Regions from separate parts of the Actinospica robiniae DSM 44927 genome, predicted to be linked through region 3. Evidence: riboswitches for the same ligand, from Rfam matches in the RefSeq annotation. Region 3 holds a riboswitch; each other region holds the start of a gene.
The links. A riboswitch is a leader RNA that binds a small molecule or an ion and turns the genes downstream of it on or off. The one in region 3 is predicted to bind ZMP and ZTP.
Positions count from the first base shown of each region.

Region 1: another riboswitch for ZMP and ZTP. It lies ahead of ACTRO_RS42300 (bifunctional 5,10-methylenetetrahydrofolate dehydrogenase/5,10-methenyltetrahydrofolate cyclohydrolase); the one in region 3 lies ahead of ACTRO_RS32105 (serine hydroxymethyltransferase).
Region 2: another riboswitch for ZMP and ZTP. It lies ahead of ACTRO_RS07690 (phosphoribosylaminoimidazolecarboxamide formyltransferase); the one in region 3 lies ahead of ACTRO_RS32105 (serine hydroxymethyltransferase).

Region 1 is NZ_KI632511.1:9,868,451-9,871,717, forward strand. It holds gene ACTRO_RS50160 (GNAT family N-acetyltransferase) at 1-648, opposite strand, end outside; gene ACTRO_RS42295 (ClpX C4-type zinc finger protein) at 719-1,087, opposite strand; ZMP/ZTP riboswitch at 1,224-1,316, shown strand; gene ACTRO_RS42300 (bifunctional 5,10-methylenetetrahydrofolate dehydrogenase/5,10-methenyltetrahydrofolate cyclohydrolase) at 1,350-2,213, shown strand; gene ACTRO_RS42305 (protein kinase domain-containing protein) at 2,214-3,267, opposite strand, start outside.
Region 2 is NZ_KI632511.1:1,775,396-1,778,662, reverse strand. It holds gene ACTRO_RS07690 (phosphoribosylaminoimidazolecarboxamide formyltransferase) at 450-1,610, opposite strand; ZMP/ZTP riboswitch at 1,640-1,725, opposite strand; gene ACTRO_RS07685 (GH1 family beta-glucosidase) at 1,798-3,216, opposite strand.
Region 3 is NZ_KI632511.1:7,452,437-7,455,703, reverse strand. It holds gene ACTRO_RS32105 (serine hydroxymethyltransferase) at 1-1,123, opposite strand, end outside; ZMP/ZTP riboswitch at 1,152-1,246, opposite strand; gene ACTRO_RS32100 (class I SAM-dependent RNA methyltransferase) at 1,277-2,620, opposite strand; gene ACTRO_RS32095 (potassium channel family protein) at 2,805-3,267, shown strand, end outside.

The DNA of each region.
Region 1 (3,267 bases), 2.4 Mb from region 3:
AGGGTCGGCGCGGACCACGCCGTCGGAGTGGGCGCGCACGGTCACGCAATCCGGGACGGGCTGCCACAGGTATTCGGCGTCTGTCATGCCCTCGAGCCGTGCGAACGTGCGGGAACGGATGTCCTCGAAGGTGTGCATCAGGTCTCGAGTAATAGGGTCATGTTCATTTGTCGACATAGCGGTCTCCAGTCCGGTCACGTCGTCGCCTGGATCTTCTTCCGCATGGACATGGACGTCACGGCGAACCCTCGACCGCGATACAGCGCGATCGCTGCCTCGTTGTCGCCGTCGACGCTCAGGCCCAACGCCGTTCGGCCCTCGCCGGCGGCGAAACGCCTCCGCGGCCGTGAGGATGGCGGTTCCGTAGCCGCGGCGCCGGAAGGGCGTGAAGACGTTGAGGTCGTATACCCAGGCTGCGCTCGCGTTGCTGGGGTCCGGGCCGATCCAGGTGTTGCCGACGGCCTCACCGGCTTCGTTCTCCGCCGTCAGGAGGTAGTGGTCGGCGGTGTCGAGGCCGTCGGGGAGGAATCTGGCCGTGCCGCGGCGGACCCGCTCCACGGCGAGGTCCTCCGGCATGACCTTACTCAGCACTCGTACTGATTCGGCCTCGCGATGCTCCGTCGCCGCCGCGTATTCGATCTCTGTCATCTTCCGCAGATTCACTGTGGCCACGATCCATCATCGACCACCCGGCCGGTTCTGCGGGCCGGTGCCGCGCTCACTCCTCGCCCGAGAATCGCTCCCAGGCCGACTGCCGGCTGATCCCCAGCGACTCGCCGATCTTCGCCCAGGTCGTCCCGCGGCGGCGCAGTTCCTGGACCCACTCGCGCAGCCCGGCCTCCACCTGCTGGGCCGTGCGCGCCATCCGGGCCAGGCGGGTGAGCATCTCCGCGTCGGTGAGGTCGGCCCATTCCGGCATGCGCGGGCTGGACGCCCGGCCCATGTGCTCGGCGATGATCGTCTCGGCCAGGCCCACGCACTCGTTGCAGATGTAGACGCCCGGCCCGGCGACGACCTTCTCCACCTCCGCGTGCGGCTTGGAGCAGAAGGAGCACCGGATCGGCTCGGCCTCGTCAATCTGGGTCATCGTCGCTCTCCTTCGGCAGCGTGTCAGGCTCGCCCTGACACGGCTGACGCTAGCTTGTCAGGTTGATCCTGACAAGCCTGACGGCGCGTCGGCCACCGAAATCCCCTCGATCCGCGCCGTCGCCCTTGGTAGCGTGAGCGCGGGCCGTGACTGGCGCTGAGGTGGGCTACCACCGGGGAGCGGCCCGGCGGGTTTCAGCACCGCCCTGCCGCGCGCCTGGGCGATCACTGCGACCGCGCCGAGCCCAGGAAAAGCCACTGAGATGACCCTCACCTCCACCGCCCGCCTCATGGACGGCACCGCCGTCGCCGCCCGCATCCTCGAAGCCGCCACCCGCGACGCGGCCGCGCTCGCCCGCGACACCGGCGTGACGCCGTGTCTGGCCACCGTTCTGGTCGGCGACGACCCGGCTTCGGCCACCTACGTGCGGATGAAGCAGAACCGCTGTGCAAAGGCCGGTATCCGCTCGCGCCACGTCGCGCTGCCGCAGAGCGCGACCACGTCCGAGGTGGTCGAGGCCGTCAGTGCCCTGTCAGCTGATCCGGACGTGCACGGCATCCTGGTCCAGCACCCGGCGCCGGCCGCCGTCGACGAGCGTGCCGTGTTCGAGGCCATCGACCCTGCCAAGGACGTCGACGGCGTCACCCTGCACTCCTTCGCCGCGTTGAGCTTCGGGCTGCCGGGCTTCCAATCCTGCACCCCCGGCGGCGTCATGCGGCTGCTGCGTGAATACGGGGTCGAACTCGCAGGCCGGCACGCCGTCGTGGTGGGCCGCAGCCCGATCCTCGGCAAGCCGATCGGCATGCTGCTGCTCGCCGGCGACGCCACGGTGACGTACTGCCACTCACGTACCGTCGACCTGCCCGAGATCACCCGATCCGCGGACGTCCTGGTGGCGGCGGTAGGGCGGCCGGAGCTCATCCGCGGCGGCTGGGTCAAGTCCGGCGCGGTCGTGATCGACGCCGGATACAGCCCGGGCAATGTCGGCGACGTCGAGTTCGAGGCCGCCGCCCGCCGCGCATCGCTGATCACCCCGGTCCCTGGCGGCGTCGGGCCGATGACGATCGCCGTGCTGCTCGAGCAGACCGTACGCGCCGCCGCGCAGCAGCTCGGCCGGTCGCTTTAATCAGAGCTCTGATCGAGCCCGGCGCAACGCGTCGGCGAACTCGCGGGCCGTCGCGAAACCGATCGCAGGCTGCTCCTGCAGCGCGTAGTCGATCACCTGGGCCAATGCGCCCGGCACGTTCGGCTCACGCTGCCGGATCGGCACCGGGGCGGAGTGCAGGATCACGTGCCAGTGGTCCTGCACTCCGAAGTCCCGCACGTACGCGCCGGTCAGGCACTTGTACAGGCACGCCGCCAGCGCCCAGACGTCCACCGCGAACGGCACGTCCCGGAAGTTCACCACCTGCTGCCTCGGCATGTACCAGGGCTTGCCGGCGGTCGTGCCGGTGCGTGTCAGACCACTGAGCCCGGCTTGATCGAAGGCCTTGGCCAGGCCGAAGTCGCCCACTTTCGCCGTGAACCCGGCAGATCCGCCGCCCGACGTCCACGGACCGTTGGCGAGCAGAACGTTCGAGGGGCTCAGATCGCGGTGCACCACGCCCTGGCCGTGCGCGTACTCGAGGCCGGCTGCGACGTCCAGGGTGTAGCGCAGCGCCTCGTCTACGGACAGCCGCCCACCGCGGTACTCCAGCAGCCGGTCCAGACTGCCACCCGCGCAGTATTCGGTGGTGAAGAAGAACGCGCCGTCGGCGAACCCGTCCTCGTAGAGCGCGGCGATATTGGGGTGTCGCAGGACCCTGGTTAGCGCGACCTCGCGCAGGAATCGCTTGCGGGCGTTGGGGTTCGCCGCCACCTTCGGCAGCATGAGCTTGAGCGCGACCTCGTGCCCGGTGTGCTGGTGCCGCGCCAGGTACACCGCGCCCATTCCGCCCCGGCCGAGTTCCCGAAGCAGCGTGTACTGCGCGATCGGCGCGAGCTCCGCCCGCTCGCCGTCCTGCGCCAGGTCTATCAGCAGCCTGAGTACGGCGTCCGGCTCCGTCCGGCAGTCCGCGCAGACGTACTCGCCCAACCTCGTGCCGATCTCGTGCGTGATCTCGCGCCCGCACTTCGAGCAGCCCGGCGGGATCATCGTCAAGACCGTGGCCGGATCCTCGGGCGGCGGAAGGCTCACCTCG
Region 2 (3,267 bases), 5.7 Mb from region 3:
GCAAAGCCCCGCGCCAGACTCAACACACAGCTTCTGACCAGCCGAAACAGTCAAAGTCCGGCTGGAATACTAGGGCCGGGCTTCATCATCACGATCAAGAGTTCACGCGATCGGAGACGACGGCGAGGACGTTCATGTGGATCGCGGTGCCGCTGGCGAGGCGCTAGACCCTACAGGGCCGGGTACAGTCAGAAGACCCCTGACTGTACGCCGGCATATCCATGCCAGCCCTGCCCAGCTCTGCCACGCGGGCCACACCAGACGCGCTCCCTCGTTATCGTCGACCTAGACGGTATGTAGGTGCCGGTTTGTGAGGCCGGGCCTCGCTCGCAAGTTGTCGTGGGTTGCCGGTCGGCGCAGCCTGACCGGTAGTGCCTACATCTGCGGGAGTCCCGGTGTTTTCTGAGCGTAGGTCGTGGGGGTGATTTCAAAGGGCCGGCCCGCGGCGCTCAGTGGTGGAACAGGCGCAGGCCGGTGCGGGCGAGGACGATGTCGTGTTCGCGGCAGGCCTGTTCGACTTCGGAGGAGCGGGTGGATCCGCCGGGTTCGGCGATGTAGCGCACGCCGTGGCGTCGGGCATGGTCGACGTTGTCGCGGAAGGGCAGGGCACCGTCGGAGGCGAGGGCGACGCCGTCGAGACCTGCGATCCACCGCGAGTGCGCGTCGGCGGTGAGTGCCTCGGCGGGCACGGACAGGGCCTCGGCGAAGCGGGTCGCCTCCTCGCCAGTCAGCCCGCCTTCGATGAAGCGGATCTGCCAGTTGATCCGCTCCTGGCGGCGGATTTCGGGACGGAAGGCCATAGCGCGAACGGACGGGTGGCGCCGCAGCCACCACGTGTCCGCCTTGGCGCCGGCGAGCCTGGTGCAGTCGACGCGGGACTGCTGCCCCGCGCCGATGCCGATCGTCACCCCGTCTCGTACGTAGCAAACGGAGTTGGACTGGGTATAGCGCAGGACGACCAGCCCGAGCAAGAGATCGGCGACGGCCCGGGGTGGCAACTGCTGCCCGTCCACGGCGCGGGTGAGTACGTCGGCCGTCACCGGTGCCGTGTCGCGGTCCTGAGTCAGACGAAGCCCGAACACCTCGCGCGTCTCGCGTGGTGGCGGGCTGTAGCCCGCGTCGGCCTCCATCACGAGGAACCGGCCGTCCTTCTTACGGCTCAGCTTCGCGACCGTGCCCGGCGCGTATCCGGGCGCGATGATCCCGTCGCACACCAGCCCGCTGAGGACCTCGGCCAGCGCCTCGTCCACCGGCTCCGAGACGGCGGCGAGGTCTCCGTACGACGATTTCGGATCCGCGTCGCGGGCACGCAGATAGGCGCCGGCCACGGCGCTCAGGTCCGCCGCGGACACGCCGTAGAGTTCGGCGATGTCGTCCTCGACGGGGCCGGAAGTCGCCGCCCCGGCGGGCGAGACGTGTTTGAACGAGGTGGCGACTTCCCGGCCCAGGACTCGGCGCGCCTCGCGGACCAATTGCCATCCGTTGAGCGCGTCGAGCATGTTGATGAGCGAGGGGTTCCCGTTGAGCACACGCAACGGCCATCGGCCTTGCGAGACCGGCGCGGCCTCCGCCGCGCCCTGGTGCGGGTTCATGCCATAGCGCAGTTCCATAACCCTGGCCTCCTCAGCGGCATCGCTGACGGAAGCGCCCAGGCGGTCGACGCTCGCATCGGATCCAAGCCGCTTCCCGGTGGTCACTCCACCCTCGCCAGTCGCAGCTGCACGCAACCTTATCGGTTCCGCGCGCCCGGCGCCCGGATACTTCGGCATACGCCCGGGAGGCGACGAGTCAGGCAGCCTACTGATCCGCCGGGATGACACCCGTTTCGGCGAGCTTCGTGTACCAGAGCGCGCTGTCCTTCCGGGTGCGTTCCTGGGTCTCGTAATCGACGTAGACGATGCCGAACCGCTTGGAGTAGCCGAAGGCCCACTCGAAGTTGTCCATCAGCGACCACACGAAGTACCCGGTCAGCGGCACTCCGGCCTCGATCGCGCGGTGCGCCGCCACGAAGTGGCGCAGGAGGTAGTCGACGCGTTCGGGGTCGTGCACGCGCTTGACGCCGTCCTCGTCGACGACGTGGTCGCGGTACGCCGCGCCGTTCTCCGTGACCACGATCTCGTATTCGGGGTACGCCTCGTGCGTTGCGACGAGCAGGTCATAGAGACCCTGCGGCGCGATGTTCCAGCCCGTGTCCGTGCGCGGCCCCGGCTGTTCGACGGGCTGGACACGCGTCGCGCCCGGGTATGCGGTTCCCTCGGTCGAGTGCTCGGAACTGCGCTGCGCGGTGCCGGTGCAGTAGTAGTTGACGCCCAGCACGTCGATGGGCTGGTGGATCAGCTCGAGGTCCCCGTCCTGCACGAACGACCAGTCCGTGATGTGCTTGGTGTCCTCGAATAGATCGGCCGGGTAGAAGCCGCGCAGCTGCGGGTCCGTGAAAGCCCGGTTCTGCATCGTCTCGATCTGGCGCTTGGCATCGACGTCCTCGGGGTTGGCGGGATCGGCGGCGTAGGCCATCGCCAGGCAGTGGGTGACCGAGAACGTGGCGTCCGGCCGTGTGACGACCTTCCGCAGTTCGATGAGTGCCAGGCCGTGTCCGAGGTTCAGATGATGCACGGCCCGGAACGAGTCGGCTTCGTTGCGGCGGCCGGGGGCGTGTTCGCCGCTCGCGTATCCGAGGTAGGCCGAGCACCAAGGCTCGTTGAGCGTGGTCCACACCGCGACCCGGTCACCGAGGCGCTCGCCCACGACTCGCGCGTACTCGGCGAAGGCGTAGCTCGTCTCACGATTGGTCCAGCCGCCACGGTCCTCGAGCGGTTGCGGAAGGTCCCAGTGATACAGCGTCACGACGGGCTCGATGCCGCGTGCGATCAGGCCGTCGACGACCTTCTCGTAGAACGCGAGGCCGGCTTCGTTGACCTCGCCGGTCCCGGCGGGGATGACGCGCGGCCACGCGATGGACAGACGGTAGGCGGACAGGCTCAGGCTCTTGATGAGGTCGAGGTCTTCCTCGACGCGGTGATAGAAGTCGACTGCGACGTCACCGGTGTCGCCGTTCTCGACGTTGCCCGGAGCGTGGCTGAAGGTGTCCCAGATGCTCGGTCCGCGTCCGTCCTCGGTGGCGGCGCCCTCGATCTGGTAGGCAGAGGTCGCGGCGCCGAACACGAACCCCTCGGGGAACTTCAAGCCGCTCTCGCGAAAGTCGTCGGTCCCACCCATGATCTCCTCCATCTTTCTGCCGACTGTCGAGCCGGTTGTCCTTCAGCTGTC
Region 3 (3,267 bases):
TGCCCAGGCCGCGGGTGGTGATCGCGGCGGCGCCGAGGCGCAGGCCGGAGGGGTCGAACGGACGGCGGGTGTCGAACGGCACCGAGTTGAAGTTCAGCTCGATGCCGGCCACGTCCAGCGCCTTCGCCGCCACCTTGCCGGTGACCTCCTTGTTGCTCAGGTCGAGCAGCAGCAGGTGGTTGTCGGTGCCGCCGGAGACGAGGTCGAAGCCGCGCTCGAGCAGGGCCGCCGCCAGGGCCTGGGCGTTGGCCACGATGCCGGCCGCGTAGTCGCGGAACGAGGGCCGGGCCGCCTCGGCCAGCGCCACCGCGATGCCGGCGGTGGTGTGGTTGTGCGGGCCGCCCTGCAGGCCCGGGAAGACCGCCTTGTCGATCGCCTTGGCGTGCTCCTCGGTGGACAGCAGCATGGCGCCGCGCGGGCCGCGCAGGGTCTTGTGCGTGGTGGTGGAGATCACGTCGGCGTAGCCCACCGGGGTCGGGTGCGCGCCGCCCGCGACCAGGCCGGCGATGTGCGCCATGTCGGCCAGCAGGATCGCGCCGACCTCCTTGGCGATCTCGGCGAAGGCCGGGAAGTCGATGGTGCGCGGGATGGCCGTGCCGCCCGCGATGATCAGCTTGGGCCGCTCGCGCAGCGCGATCTCGCGCACGTCGTTCATGTCGACCCGGCCGGTCTCCTGGCGCACCCCGTAGTGGGTGGGCCGGAACCACTTGCCGGTGGCCGAGACCGGGGAGCCGTGGGTCAGGTGGCCGCCCATCGGCAGGTCCATCGAGAGCACGGTGTCGCCGGGGGTCATGAAGGCCAGGTAGACCGCCAGGTTGGCGGGCGAGCCCGAGTACGGCTGGACGTTCGCGTGCTCGGCGCCGAACAGGCTCTTGGCCCGCTCGATGGCCAGGCGCTCGAGCTGGTCGACGACCTGCTGGCCCTCGTAGTAGCGCCTGCCGGCGTACCCCTCGGAGTACTTGTTGGTGAAGACCGTGCCGGTGGCCTCGAGCACGGCGGTGGAGACGTAGTTCTCCGAGGCGATCAGCCGGATCTTCTCGAACTGGCGCTTCGCCTCGGCTTCGGCCAGCCGGGCGATCTCGGGGTCGGCTGCGGCCAGGTGGGTCAGGGCGGGCTCGTGCACGGTGCCTCCAGGTCAGGGTCGACTCGTCGGCGGTCACCCAGGCGCACGGTGCCCACTGCTGATGATCCGGGCCGCTCCACGGTGGTCGGTTCCACCTCGTTGGCGCCAGTCGCGGCCCTCCACCACGGATCCTACCGGGACCGGGCGAGCGCTTTACGCCCGTTCCAGCTTGGCCACGCACTCGACGTGGTGGGTCATCGGGAACAGGTCGAAGGCGCGCAGGCCGGTCAGCCGGTATCCGCGCTCGGCGAAGTAGCCCAGATCCCGGGCCAGGGCGGCCGGGTCGCAGGCCACGTAGGCGATCACGCGCGGGCGCAGGCCGGCGATCCCGGCCACCACGTTGCGCCCGGCGCCGGCCCGCGGCGGGTCGAGCACCACGACCTCGGCCTCGAACCCGGCCGGCGCCTGGGAGATGGCCTTGTCCACCCGGTCCTCGACCAGCACGACGTGCTCGAACTCGGCCAGGTTGGTCCGCGCGTCGGCCACCGCGCCGCGGTCGGACTCCACCGCGACCACCTCGCCGTCCGGGCCGACCGCCGCGGCCAGACCGGCCGCGAACAGGCCCACGCCGCTGTACAGGTCCATCGCGGTCTCGCCGGGCCGGGCGTCGACGTACTCGAGCACGGCCTGGCTCAGCACGTCCGCGGCGGCCGGGTGCACCTGCCAGAACCCTGATCCGCTGATCTTGAAGGTGCGCCCGGCGGCCACCTCCCGCACCTGGGCCCGGCCGTGCACCCGGGCGGCTCCGCCCTCGCCGTCCCCGCGCAGCACCGAGACCGGCACGTCGAGCTCGACGATGGGCATGCGGCCGAGCGGCTTGGGCAGCGGTGTGACCACCACGGCCCGGTCCGAGGACCCGGTGGAGGCGATCACCTCGACGCCGGCCACCCCGGACCAGTCGCGCTGCTCGATCCCCACTTCTTCGACGCCGTCCGCGGCGATCAGGCACTGCTCGACCGGCACCACGTCGTGCGAGCGGCTCTTGCGCAGTCCGGCACGGCCCTGCCCGTCCACGGCGAACTGCACCCGGGTGCGCCAGCCGAGGCCGTCCGCGTCGCCCGGCGCGGGCTCGACCACGACGTTGCGCTCGATCCCGGCCAGCCGCTGCAACTGCTCCCGGATCACCGCCGCCTTCAGCGCCCGCTGCGCCTCGGGCGCCGCGTGCTGCCAATCGCAGCCCCCGCACTTGCCCGGCCCGGCGTACGGGCACGGCGCGGGCACCCGGTCGGCGGAGGCCTCGAGCACCTCGACCGCGTCCGCTCGCAGGTAGCGGTCGTTCCCGTGCCCCTCGGTCACCTCCACCACCACGTGCTCGCCCGGCAGCGCGTGCCGCACGAACACCGCGCGCCCCTCGTGCCGGGCCACGCAGAAGCCGCCGTGCGCCACCGGCCCGACCCGCACCTCGAAGCGCTCGCCGACCAGCGAGGGCCCGGCGTCGGGGCGCTCGGCGGGCGCGTGGGCGCGGGTGGAGGGGCGGGAGGAGGCGCTGCGCGGCACGGTGTTTCCTTGTCTCGCGTGGATGGCCGGGGCTCCGGCGGGTGACACTCAAGGGTAGGGCGTGCGCGGCGGGAGCGGCCGCACCCGCCGCTGTTCCTGAAGACGGACGGATGATAGACACGTCACCGTGAGGACGCGCCGCGGCCCTCGCCACCATCGACGAGCTTCGAGGAGACCGGGCACTGTGCATATCGTGATCATGGGCTGCGGCCGCGTGGGTTCCACGCTGGCCCTGAGCATGGAGGAACTGGGGCACAGCGCCGCCGTGATCGACCAGGATCCGCAGGCCTTCCGCCGGCTCGGGGGAATCTTCCGCGGTCGTCGCGTGACCGGCACCGGCTTCGACCGGGACACTCTGATCGCGGCCGGGATCGAGGGCGCCGGCGCGTTCGCCGCGGTCTCCTCCGGCGACAACTCGAACATCATCGCGGCCCGGGTGGCCCGGGAGACCTTCGGCGTGGAGAACGTCTGCGCGCGCATCTACGACCCGCGCCGGGCCGAGATCTACGAGCGGCTCGGCATCCCGACGGTGGCCACTGTGCGCTGGACCGCGGACCAGATGCTGCGCCGGCTGATCCCGGGCGGCGGCGAGGAGCACTGGCGCGACCCGTCCGGCACCGTCGCGGTGGTCGAGGTGCACGTGAGCC